DNA from 3 places in the Oxobacter pfennigii genome. Region 1 is predicted to be linked to each of the others. Evidence: a T-box and tRNA genes for the amino acid it is inferred to sense, from the RefSeq annotation. Region 1 holds a T-box; the other regions hold tRNA genes.
The links. The T-box of region 1 lies ahead of gltX (glutamate--tRNA ligase). A T-box ahead of a tRNA ligase gene usually reads a tRNA of that ligase, here a tRNA-Glu.
Positions count from the first base shown of each region.

Region 2: it has a tRNA-Glu gene. The T-box ahead of gltX (glutamate--tRNA ligase) is inferred to sense a tRNA for this amino acid. The anticodon was not compared.
Region 3: it has a tRNA-Glu gene. The T-box ahead of gltX (glutamate--tRNA ligase) is inferred to sense a tRNA for this amino acid. The anticodon was not compared.

Region 1 covers NZ_LKET01000026.1:121,860-126,094, reverse strand. The annotation lists gene OXPF_RS05935 (M3 family oligoendopeptidase) at 1-233, opposite strand, end outside; gene OXPF_RS05930 (DUF2935 domain-containing protein) at 429-1,232, shown strand; T-box leader at 1,711-1,910, shown strand; gene gltX (glutamate--tRNA ligase) at 1,973-3,424, shown strand; gene OXPF_RS21625 (HEAT repeat domain-containing protein) at 3,678-4,022, shown strand.
Region 2 covers NZ_LKET01000028.1:16,587-20,821, reverse strand. The annotation lists gene speD (adenosylmethionine decarboxylase) at 51-431, shown strand; partial or broken gene istB (IS21-like element helper ATPase IstB) at 818-1,330, opposite strand; gene OXPF_RS22390 (hypothetical protein) at 1,438-1,617, shown strand; tRNA gene OXPF_RS06600 (tRNA-Tyr) at 1,854-1,939, opposite strand; tRNA gene OXPF_RS06595 (tRNA-Thr) at 1,969-2,044, opposite strand; tRNA gene OXPF_RS06590 (tRNA-Ile) at 2,048-2,124, opposite strand; tRNA gene OXPF_RS06585 (tRNA-Phe) at 2,423-2,498, opposite strand; tRNA gene OXPF_RS06580 (tRNA-Ile) at 2,504-2,580, opposite strand; tRNA gene OXPF_RS06575 (tRNA-Glu) at 2,590-2,664, opposite strand; gene OXPF_RS06570 (GNAT family N-acetyltransferase) at 2,856-3,755, shown strand; gene OXPF_RS06565 (hypothetical protein) at 3,814-3,993, shown strand; gene OXPF_RS06560 (pyridoxal phosphate-dependent aminotransferase) at 4,103-4,235, opposite strand, start outside.
Region 3 covers NZ_LKET01000051.1:154,983-159,217, reverse strand. The annotation lists gene OXPF_RS17955 (NAD(P)/FAD-dependent oxidoreductase) at 1-131, shown strand, start outside; gene OXPF_RS17950 (adenylosuccinate synthase) at 158-1,429, shown strand; tRNA gene OXPF_RS17945 (tRNA-Glu) at 1,611-1,685, shown strand; tRNA gene OXPF_RS17940 (tRNA-Val) at 1,691-1,766, shown strand; tRNA gene OXPF_RS17935 (tRNA-Asp) at 1,772-1,848, shown strand; tRNA gene OXPF_RS17930 (tRNA-Thr) at 1,855-1,930, shown strand; gene OXPF_RS17925 (ATP-binding protein) at 1,966-2,973, opposite strand; gene OXPF_RS17920 (DnaD domain protein) at 2,966-4,060, opposite strand.

The sequences.
Region 1 (4,235 bases):
ACGCTCATGGTCAGACTGGCATAATTTGATAATCTGGAAAACAAAGTGAGTAAGTTATTGAGCATATGGATATATTCTTCAATTTTCGATGAAAGGTGCTTTGTATTTTTAAGATTTTTATCTACCCAATGCTTTATATTTTCAATATCTTGATTTAATTTTTCAAAGTCACCTTTAAATTCCCTGCTTTCAAATGAGGAGTATAGCTCCTTCAAACTCCATCTTAGATCCATAATAATTCCTCCTTTTCAAATTTTTCCAATTCAAGGCACATAATATTAATTTATCATATATTTATGATAAATTAAAACCATTATAATAATAATTATCTGGAATAAGAAGCATGTTCGGTCAAAATTTGCACTAATAGCTTACTTATTAACATATCTATAATATAGAGTGTTATTATAAAAGGAGATATTATAAATATGACAGACTATGAAAAAGCTGCATTATTTGAACACCGGTTCTGGCTGCAGATACTGGGCGACCACAGCAGGTTCATCTTTAATTCATTATATCCAGATGAAAAAAAGGAAATGCAAAAGGCCGGTATGTTTATAGAAATTTTTGACGGACTGCTGGACGAGGCAAGAGGCAATCTGTTAGAAAAGGATCTTTTGAGATTAACCCGGAAAGCCTGTCAGTATACTATGGAACTTAAACAATTCAAACTCCAGATCCTTGAAAGTCATATTACAGGGAAAATAAAAATAAGCCTTCCGCCTACATTTTTTAATCACATGCTCAATGAATTGGAGGAATACCAGGGAATATTATATGTACTTATATATAACAGGATGCCTAAAGCACATGCTGTACATCATCATCTTTTATGGCTTTTAGACGGTTCAGGACATGCATCATGGATAGGCAACAATCTTGATGACACGGAAAGAGAACTTATAAAAATAAGCCGGAATTATGCGAAGGACCTTGAAGGCTTATATTTGAAAGCTGTTGAAATGAAAGGATATTTAAGGACGGGGAAAAGCAAGTTCCCTTCCCTTGAAAAATTTAATGAAGATGCAGAAATGAAGATGCTGGATTTTAAGGTGTTCTTAAACGAAATAGAAAAACTTATACTTGAGAAGAAAGTATTAAGCACCATATTACCTCTGGTACCCGACCATATGGCGCGGGAAGAGTGCTATTATTTAACCAAGCTTGCTATGGCAGCTGGAATTAATGCTCCCGGATGTGAGCCAGGGAAGCCCCGTGTGGAGGATTAATTGATAAAAATTATAAGCCCGCTATAATTAAAGCGGGCTTTAAAGCATTAATATTTTTTCTTTTCTTTTTTCTGTTTATTTTCCTTAGGTGGCTTTTTAGTCTCTTTCTTTATTGCCTTCTCCTTTGACATATAAATACCTCCTTCTTAATAATTATAGAGAAAATTCTTGGTATTTTAGTCTGTGTCGGAATAATATAGTGTTGGCGTATATTTTCAGGATCAATATAATATATAGATATCACAGAAGATAAATCATATTTATGTATAAGGATTTGATAATTACAGAAACATTATGAAGATTGGGTTGAATGAATAGAAAATGTAGTTTTTATTAATTATATAGTATTACATAAATATAGTATTTTCAATATTTGTTCAAAAAAATGGTAATACTAATATATACTGCTGCTTTAAATTTTCATGTGTAATATTGACAGAGCATAAGTTAACCATTAAAATTATAAAGACATATTGAATATTATCCGTTTAAGGGAAAGAGTAGATATTTATTCCATCTAAGAGAGCCGGAAATGGTGCAAACCGGTATAGAATACATATTGAAGGAAGCTCCCATAGGATACTTAAAAAGCGGATGCTCTGCCGTTAAAAGGAGCTTTAAGTGGGCTAGTTTGGCCAATTTAGGTGGTACCGCGGAAGATAACCTTTCGTCCTATGCAGGACGAAAGGTTTTTTATATTAGGTTTATTATACTAACATTAATTTATGGAGGAAATAAGAATGAGTGATGTAAGAACGAGATTCGCCCCCAGCCCTACGGGCTATATGCATATAGGAAATTTAAGGACAGGATTATATGCATATTTGCTTGCCAAAAAAAATAATGGCAAATTCATATTGAGAATTGAAGATACCGACCAGGAAAGACTTGTAGAAGGAGCCGTTGATGTAATTTATAATGTATTGAAACTTACCGGCCTTAAGCATGATGAAGGTCCGGATATAGGCGGAGATTACGGCCCTTATGTTCAAAGCCAAAGAAAAAGCATTTATAAAGAGTATGCTGAAAAATTAGTTGATTTAGGCGGTGCTTATTATTGCTTCTGTTCAAAGGAGCAGATAGCTGAAGCAAGGGGAAAGCATGGCCTGACAAAGGAAGGAGCATTTAAATATGATGACCCCTGCAGATATGTTTCAATAGACGAGGCAAGAAAAAGGATTGAAAACGGCGAAGCCTATGTTGTAAGGCAGAGGATACCAAAGACCGGCGCCACGGCCTTTGAAGATGCAGTGTTTGGTTCAATAACCGTTGACAATAATACACTGGATGAAAATGTTTTATTAAAATCCGACGGTTTGCCCACCTATAATTTTGCAAATGTAGTTGATGACCATCTGATGAACATAAGCCATGTAATGAGGGGTGTTGAATATCTTTCTTCAACTCCTAAATATAATCTTCTTTACAATGCCTTTGGGTGGGAGATACCAACATACATTCATCTTCCGCACATTATAAAAGAAGGCGGCAAAAAATTAAGCAAAAGAGAGGGAGATGCGTCTTTCGAGGACTTTTATAAAAAAGGCTACCTTATAGAGGCTATAATAAATTATATTGCATTATTAGGCTGGAATCCCGGAACGGACCAGGAGATTTTCTCCCTTAAGGAATTGGAAGAACAGTTTGGAATAGATGGACTCAGCAAATCTTCGGCTATGTTTGACGTGAAGAAGTTAAACTGGATGAACAGCGAATATATTAAGAAAATGGATATTGCCGATTTTCATAAAATGGCTCTTCCATACTATGAAAAGGTTATAACCAATAAAAATATTGACCTTTTAAAGATAAGCGCTCTTATGCATACCAGGACGGATGTTTTTAATAACATACCTGAAAACATAGATTTCTTTGACAGTTTGCCGGATTACGATATAAATATGTATGTACATAAAAAAATGAAGACCGACCTTGAGAACTCATTAGAGTATCTTAAAGCATCCTATGATGCCTTAAAAGACTTAAGCGATTGGACAGAGGAAGGAATAGACAACGCATTAAAAGCCTTGATAGAAAAATTAGGTGTAAAAAACGGCCAGGTGCTATGGCCTGTACGAACAGCCATTTCCGGAAAACAGATGACACCTGGAGGTGCCATCGAAATTGCCGATATACTAGGCAAAGAAGAAACCTTAAAAAGAATGCAAATGGGAATTAAAAAACTTTCATAAAAGAACGCGGTGCCTTATGGCACTTCGTTTTTTTTATGGGGATAGTTCACAACTTTTTATTCAATAGTAAAAGTCATTGGGGCAAGCAAAGCTCACATAAAGCATAGAAAATATTCAAGCTGAAAAAAATAATAAGTGACCATGCTTATTCTAGTATATCAAGGAAAGTGATAGCATTGAATGATAAATTGGATTTAATCGAGGGAATTAAAACTCTGATTCTTTAGGAGAAAGTGAATTAAAAACTTTAAATTTGCTATCTATAGATGAAGATGAAGAAATGAGAACAAGAGTAGCCGAAATTTTACATTATGATTCGCCAGAAGCAGAAAAAATACTAATCTTTCTGACATCGGACAAATCTGAGATGATCAGAACCGATGCATGTGATTCTTTATGTAATAGCAAATCACAGGAAGTTTTTGAACTTTTAAAAAATAAGCTCAAAAAGGATAAAAGTGCACTGGTCAGGGGATATGCAGCCTTATCCACTGCAGATATAGCAAATAATATATGCTATGATAAGGAAAAATTAACCGAATTTATTCAATTTGCCTTAAAAAGAAAAGATTGTATGGGTAAAAATTCATTTATATAAGATATTAGTTATGTTAGGCGATAAATCGTATTTACGCTTAATTATAAAAGAATTGAATAACAGGTTGTATAGAAATAGATACGTTGCCGTAAAATCGCTAAGTGATTTGATAAAGGAAGAAAATATAAAAGAATAAAATTGGCACTTTGCCGCAGATTAAAATTAGAAAAATCCATTGCAGTAAGAGCTTTGATAGAAAAGGTTATAAAAATT
Region 2 (4,235 bases), on a different contig from region 1:
AAATTAATAAATTATTACTATAGTCTGGAAAAGGAGGCAAAGATAATACGATGAACACTTTGGGCCGTCATATTTTGGCAGAAATTTATGGATGTAATCCACAAACACTTAACGACAGGGAATTGATTGAGAGGATTATGGTAGATTCAGCTTTGGAAGCAGGTGCTGAAGTACGTGAAGTTGCGTTTCATAAATTTAGTCCACAAGGGGTAAGCGGGGTTGTCGTAATATCAGAATCACATCTTACCATTCATACTTGGCCTGAGCTAGGCTATGCTGCAGTTGACGTTTTCACCTGCGGTGACAGGATTAATCCTTGGGATGCATGCAACTACTTGACTGAGAAGTTCAACGCCAAGCATATGACAGCTACTGAAGTTAAAAGAGGCCTTTTTGACCAGCCGGTTTCAGTAAAAGCGTCAAGTCTGTAAAAGTACTTAAAGAAACACACAAAATTCATATCTTCAAATTCATAATTTTAAAAAAATAATTACATTATATATAAAAAGGCTTTGCTGATAACACAAGCCTTTTTTTAATTCCTGAGGAGGGTTAATTTCACTTATAAACTTGGCTACTTTGTACATTTATTATTCAACCTAAATTTTATAATTGGTGTACCAAGGTATTCCGAGTTCAAACTTTATTATCTGCCGAATACCAATGGATAATATTTTATTCAGGACATAAACCAAAACAGGGGAGGATAGGGTGATGTCTGTCATATCAAAGCTTAAGAAGGAGAAGCTTTTAATTGTTTTTGGCAAGTACCTTTCCATACATTCCGGAACTTAATTTTCCGAGCACCCCATTTCCATTACTGGGATTTCATGGTTGAGTGTGTTAACCTATGACTTGGGCCTGTATAAACCAGCAGATGGCTGTGATGAACCAGCCTGTCAATAATAGCGCTTGTCAGCTTTTCGTCATAGAAAATACCATTCCACTTGCTGAATTCTAAATTCGTTGTAATGATGACGCTTCTTCTCTCATAGCATTCCGATATTACTTGGAATAGTAATTGTGATCCTTCCTTTTCAAAGGGTATATAACCCCATTCATCACATATCAATAGGTCCGTTTTCTCGATTAGTTTCATGAAGCGTTTCAGCTCACCTTTTGCTTTGGATTCACTAAGTTGGTTCACCAATGATGCTGTGCGGAAGAATCTCACTCTCTTGCCGCTGCTGCAGGCTGCAACTCCTATTGCAGTTGCAAGATGCGACTTGCCGGTACCCACGAGTCCATAAAGTATTAGATTTTCTTTCTTATCAACGAAGCTTGCTGCCTTTAGCTGTTCAATATCAAGTGCAGGCGGCATTTGTATCTGGCTGAAGCTGTATTATAAACAGCTCCAACGGTAGACTTATTATAAATGAAGAAAGCCTTCCGACCTATGATTGGAAGTATCCCATCCATTTTACAATTAATATAGAAATGAAAGACAATACATATCACAAGCTTCTTTTTTATAATCACAAGGATTGGAGCATTACGAGAGGAGAGACGGAATATAAGCTGGCATTGGCCTATAACGATGGAAAAGAGGTTAAAACATGGGTATTGCCATATGAGAAGTGTCTAGAGGTAAGAAAGTGGGCGGGGGAGTACAGGTGATTATGCTTTTGCGCTATTTTTAGCGGCTCTAACAGATGATATTAATAATCTACGAAGTACTACGCATTTTGCTGTAAATTCTTATAAACTTCTTCATAGTGAAGCAGAATTATATTATATTCGTCTTATTCGTGGCAGCGAATATCATTGCTATCGGCAATATCATTCATGCTGGTGAATATCGCTCGTCGTCAGGACGAATATAATTGAAAAAAACCGCTAATAGCGGTTTTTTCTGGTGGAGGGAGATGGATTCGAACCATCGAAATCGTCCGATAACAGATTTACAGTCTGCCCCCTTTGGCCACTCGGGAATCCCTCCATAAAATATGTTTATTAAATTTAGTGGTGTGGAGCTGGCAGTCGGAATTGAACCAACAACCTGCTGATTACAAGTCAGCTGCTCTGCCTGTTGAGCTATGCCAGCAAATGGTGGGCCTTCAGGGACTCGAACCCCGGACCAACCGGTTATGAGCCGGTTGCTCTAACCAACTGAGCTAAAGGCCCTCGTTTGACGACAAAACTTATTATATATTAATTCATTTGATAAGTCAATAATGTTTTTTAAATAATCTCTCTGGAATTTAAAGGGGGTAGGGGAGTTAGATGATATTAGTTTCGCAAATGATATTACAGTGCCATTACATAGCGCGTAATTATATTCTGCTGATGCAGGATGATATTTATATTAGCCTTATTCGTCCCGGCGAATATTATCGTCATGTTCAATATCATTCGCGTCAGTGAATATCGCTCGTCCATAAGGATGAATATAATTGAAAAAACCGCTATTAGCGGTTTTTTCTGGTGGCCAGAGTCGGAATCGAACCAACGACACGTGGATTTTCAGTCCACTGCTCTACCGACTGAGCTATCTGGCCTAAAATGGTGGGCCTTCAGGGACTCGAACCCCGGACCAACCGGTTATGAGCCGGTTGCTCTAACCAACTGAGCTAAAGGCCCTTATTAAATTGGTGACCCCTAGGGGACTCGAACCCCTGTTACCGCCGTGAAAGGGCGGTGTCTTAACCGCTTGACCAAGGGGCCACATTAGTTATAATATATTATTAAAAATAACATATTACGGCTATGCAGCTCATATGAGCGACAACAAATATGATTATACAGCTATAATATGACATAGTCAACAGGTATTTTATAAATATTTTTAATAATTTGCTTATTGGCAAAAAGCCCAATTTTACTTAAGTTTCATTTTATTAAAGGCGGTATTGATTATGGTAAAGGTCGAAAAATACAATGATAATTATACCGACAGTTTTAACAGACTGTATTCAATGGCACATGGCAATACAAGAGCTAATTCTGACATATTAAGCAATAATAAATTAAAAATAAAGCTATTAAAGATATCCCAAAAAATAAAAGGATACATTCTATATAAAGATATCGATGATAGCAGCATTAAAGACAGAGTGCATATAGAAGATATATTCATTGAAAAGAATTACTGCAATAAAGCCAATTACACCTATCTTTTGGAATCCATAAACAAAGGCTTTTTGTTTAAGAAATATAAAACCGCTCAGATTTTTTTAGATAAAAGCAAGCCCTATTTTGAAATTTCAGACAAGCTTAATCTAAGTATGGATCAGGAAATTTACGATATGAAAATATTTTTGAATGGCTATAAAAGGGTACCCGTTACAGACAATGTAAGCTTTAAAACCTTTAAAAAAGGCAGGGATGAGTATACTCGAATGTGGATTCAAAATGACCTTTTTAAAGGAGCAAAGGGCCATAAAGACTTCAATATAGAGGATGTACTCCATGAACAAAAACAGATTTATTTTTTAGAAGAGGGCTGCATATTCCTTAAATATAATGATGAAATAGCAGGTTATGCACAGGTTATATACGAAAATCATCCCGACACCAAGCCTTACATAGTTAATTTCGGCATTATAACCAAATACCGAGGTTTGGGACTGTCCAAGCTCCTTTTGAATCACACTCTTAATTTCATAAAGAGAAAGGATTTCAATGAAGCCTACGTTACGGTCGATTCATCAAATAAAAAAGCTTTAAGGCTTTACAGAAAGACAGGCTTTTCAAAAATAGGCTCCTTAGGCATGTATTTATATAATTATAATAGTTCAAAGGTCAGTTTCTTTTAAAAAAAGTGATTATTTTCACCGTTATGAGGAAAAATAATCTTAAAGGAAGTGACTTTTCATGGACAGTTATGAACAAATGAATGCAATCGCACAGCAATGCTCCCATTTTTCGCCTGAGGGCAATTTGACAGGCACCACCAGCGATGAAAAGAACATTAATTGCACCATGTGCCGGCATTATAATAACGGGTTGTGTAAAATTAAAGATGAGATATTGGTAAATATGGACCAGACTTAAAGCGTAATTATAAAGGAGCCGCAAAAGCAGCTCCTAAATTTTTATTATTGCACAAACATAGGTTCCCGGGGCCAGCTAGCAATCTCTGATTGTTATAGCGTGCGGGCTCTTATTTATTAAAGGCTTCAAGGCCTTTTTCTATAACGTTCATGGCTTTCTTTAAATCTTCACAGTTTAAGCAGTAAGAGATTCTCACTTCATCTTTTCCTAAACCTTCTGTTGAGTAGAAGCCTTCTGCAGGG
Region 3 (4,235 bases), on a different contig from region 1:
CCGACATCAAAGGCTTATATATATTGGGAGACAGTTCGGGAGTGACCCACTCGCTGTCTCAAGCTTCGGCAAGCGGTGTTTATGTAGGCAGGATATTGGCCGACAAGTTAAAAAATAAAATTTTGGGTTAAGATGAAAAAGCAAAGGAGTGGCGCAAATGTCAGGAACAGTAGTTATAGGTGCTCAATGGGGCGATGAAGGAAAGGGAAAAATAACGGATTATCTTGCAGAGCATGCACAGGTGGTTGTAAGATACCAGGGCGGTAATAACGCCGGCCATACGGTGGAAACGGGGGGAAGGCAGTATAAGCTTCACCTTATACCATCGGGAGTATTGTACCCTGAAACTTTAAACATCATAGGAGACGGAGTTATAATAGACCCCCAGGCTCTTTTTGAAGAAATCGAATATCTGGAGAATTTGGGAGTCAAGGTGGATAATCTCTGCATAAGCGACAGGGCTCATATTATAATGCCTTATCACAAGGTATTGGACGGCCTTGCTGAAGAAGGCAGGGGAGATTCAGACATAGGTACCACTAAAAAAGGTATCGGTCCTTGCTATACGGATAAATTCGAAAGAACCGGAATTAGGGTCTGCGACTTTTTAAATAAAGATACCTTCGTCAAGCTGGCAGGGGATAATATAGATTTTAAAAACGCTATTATAACCAAAATATACAATGAAAAGGCATTAAACAAGCAGCAGATAATAGATGAATACCTGATTTTTGCTGACAGAATGAGGCCTTATGTAAAGGATACCACCGATGTCCTTCACAATGAGATTAAAAAGGGCAGCAAGGTATTGTTCGAAGGCGCCCAGGGCACTCTGCTTGATATAGATTACGGAACTTATCCTTACGTTACATCCTCCCACCCAATATCCGGGGGAGTGTGTGTAGGCGCAGGGGTAGGACCTAAGGCCATTGACAAAGTGGTAGGCGTGTGCAAGGCATACACCACAAGGGTAGGAAAGGGTCCCTTTCCAACAGAATTATTCGATGAAATAGGCGACGGAATAAGGGAAAAGGGCAAGGAATACGGCACTACTACAGGAAGAGCAAGGAGATGCGGCTGGCTGGATTTAGTCATATTGAAATATGCAACCAGGCTTTCCAGCATCACAGACATTGCCGTAACTAAAATAGATACCCTTGCAGGACTTAAAAAGATTAAGGTGTGCGTAGGATATGAGCTCGACGGCAAGGTAATTGATTACTTTCCTGCAAGCCTAGAGATACTTGCTAAATGCAAACCGGTATATGAAGAATTCGACGGTTGGGATGAATCCATTGAGAATGCCAGAAGCTATGATGACCTTCCGGAAAATGCAAAGAAGTATTTAAAGAGAATAGAAGAATTTGCAGAGACTAAGATATCGATAGTTTCCGTAGGACCGGGAAGAGACCATACAATAACTGTATAGATATAAGGCGGCCGATGTGCCGCCTTTAATAATATATTATAACCGTAGATTTTCACTGGGTTAAGGGTTTTTATATACCAAAAAGTGCCATAAGAAAAAGTTAATTTAATGTGTTGACAGCAATGATAATTTCTTGTATTATATAAAAGTGCCTTGACGAAGGAAGCAATAAATAAGTCATGGCCCCTTGGTCAAGCGGTTAAGACACCGCCCTTTCACGGCGGTAACAGGGGTTCGAGTCCCCTAGGGGTCACCACATATGGGAGCATAGCTCAGCTGGGAGAGCATCTGCCTTACAAGCAGAGGGTCATAGGTTCGAGCCCTATTGTTCCCACCATATGCGGCCTAGTAGCTCAGTTGGTTAGAGTGCCGGCCTGTCACGCCGGAGGTCGAGGGTTCGAGCCCCTTCTGGGTCGCCAATTATTGCTGGCTTAGCTCAATTGGCAGAGCAGCTGACTTGTAATCAGCAGGTTGAAGGTTCAATTCCTTTAGCCAGCTCCAAATTGTAAATAAAATAAACAGCTCATGTGAGCTGTTTATTTTATTTTTGCCTTCCTTCTCTTAAGTTCCGCAGTCTTGAATCTTATATCCTCTCCGTAAAACTTATATACCGAGAAATGGCCGAAAATTCTTGAGGTTATGCGCTCTGCATATGTATTATATATGTTATCCAGGGAAAAATTCGTGGATATCAAGGTCTTTTTGCCTGATAAAAGCCTTTTGTTTATTATATTGTAAAGCTCCATTTGTGTAAATTCCGTTATGTATTCGGTACCTAAATCATCTATTATAAGTAAATCGCATTCATATATATTGTCTACCTTATCCTTTGCAAGCTCATTGCTAGAGTCAAACATGCCTGTCTTTAATATCTCCATAAGGTTTGAAGCCGTCTGGTACACAACAAGCTTCCCTTTATCGATCAAATCCTTTGCTATGCAGCTTGAAAGAAAAGTTTTGCCAAGGCCTGATTTACCATAAAAAAAGAGATTTTCATCGTTTTTGTCAAAGTCCTGAACGAAGTTTATACAGGCCGCAAATATTCGCTCCATGTTCTTTCTTGGAGTAAGGGGCTCATCCTCAAATCTGTTCTGGGAGTAGTAATCAAATACAAAGGTTTCAAAATTCTCTTTGGGAAGAAGGCTCTTTAAATTTGACTGATCATACAATACATTTATTATCCTCTGCTTCAAGCAGCGGCACTTCTCCGAACCTTTATAGCCAGTATCCTGGCATTCATTACATTCAAAAATCGGTGAATCATAATTCATGGAAAGATTGTTCTGCGACAGTAGCTCCCCTTTTTCCATCTTTAAATCTATGGTTTTTTGCTTTAAATTTTCTAAAAGCACATCAATTGGCGCATCCTTTTTAAAAATGCTCCGGGCAATTTCTATTCCCACCATGGAGAGCTCGTTGTCTATTGCCTGGATGCGGGGGATTTTTTTATAAATATCCTGCTTTCTAAGCTTTGCAGCTTCCTCAGCATAAGCCCTTTTTTTATCGTAATCATTGAATATTTCGGTTATGTATTTATTATTCATCAGGCGTCACCTCTTCTATGCCCAAGAGTTTCTTTTCCAATTCCTTTATATCATATGAGCGCTGATCGTAGCTGTTAAAGGTATTTACAGGAGCTTTGAACTTCATGTTTTTGGACTTCTTCTTGGAATCCGCAGTCTCAACCTCTCTTAAGGTCTTTATTCCCTGCTTTGACCAGTTGGAAAGTATACCGTCTATATAGCTGAAATTAGGCTCATTTATTCTCAATGAGCAAATTTTGCAGGCCTCCAAAACCAGCTCTAGGCTGAAGTTCCAGTTGCTGAACCATTTATCTAAGAATTCTTCCTGGGGCTTCATCAAATCGTGCTCCTTGAGGCCTAAAAAGTCTAAAATCAGGCGGTACTTATTATATTTTTCTTCGTGCTGAGTTATGTATTTTTGGGCGTCTTCAACAGATGCTATATTGGCATCGTGCCAGGCTATGGCCACTTTCTCAAAATACCTGGAATCCACTTTCTTTTTGGATTTGCAGTATTCAATTAAGAGCGTTATCACCTCGGGAGAAAATGAATAATCATCCAGCCAGCTCAAATACATGGAAATTTCCTTGGCAGACATGGTGCGCCCTAAGGACTTTTCAATATTTTGAAACATATCCTTTATTTTTGCATTGTCCATTCTTGAACGTATGTCCTCGGGTGAATAAGTTGCTGCCATACTTACGGATGATTTATTGCTATAGAATACGTCATAAATATTTAAAAACTCAATCTGTAATTCCCCGGAGGATTTTTTGATATTAACCAGGCCCTTTGATTCCCAGTATTCCCAGGCCTTAATTATATCGCTTTCCAAAAGCTCAAGCTTTTGGGATATGAAGTCGCCGGATACCTTATTTCCGTTTATTGCTTCAATAAATCCGCAAAGATACACCTTTACGAAGTTGCCGTCGGCATTTGCCATATATTCATCGATAAAAATATTGGGTATAGGAGTTACCCCTGATTGTCTCATCTGTGCAGTAAATATGTAGTTTGCCATTTTTAAGTACCACGTTCCCTCTCTGATTTTTACAATGCAAAAAGCAATGATTGCAGCAATGTGAAATTGCCTTATATATATATCCAATTGCAATTTTTTTTAAGAACTACATCATTAAAGAAAAAACTTTCTTCATATAATTATAGCAAATTAACAAAGTGGTAACAATAAAAGGTGAATGTTATAAAATCGCTCCCCGTCACTTTTATGCAAATATATGAGTAAAAATAACATAATTTAAAGTCGAACTGGGAGTTAAAAG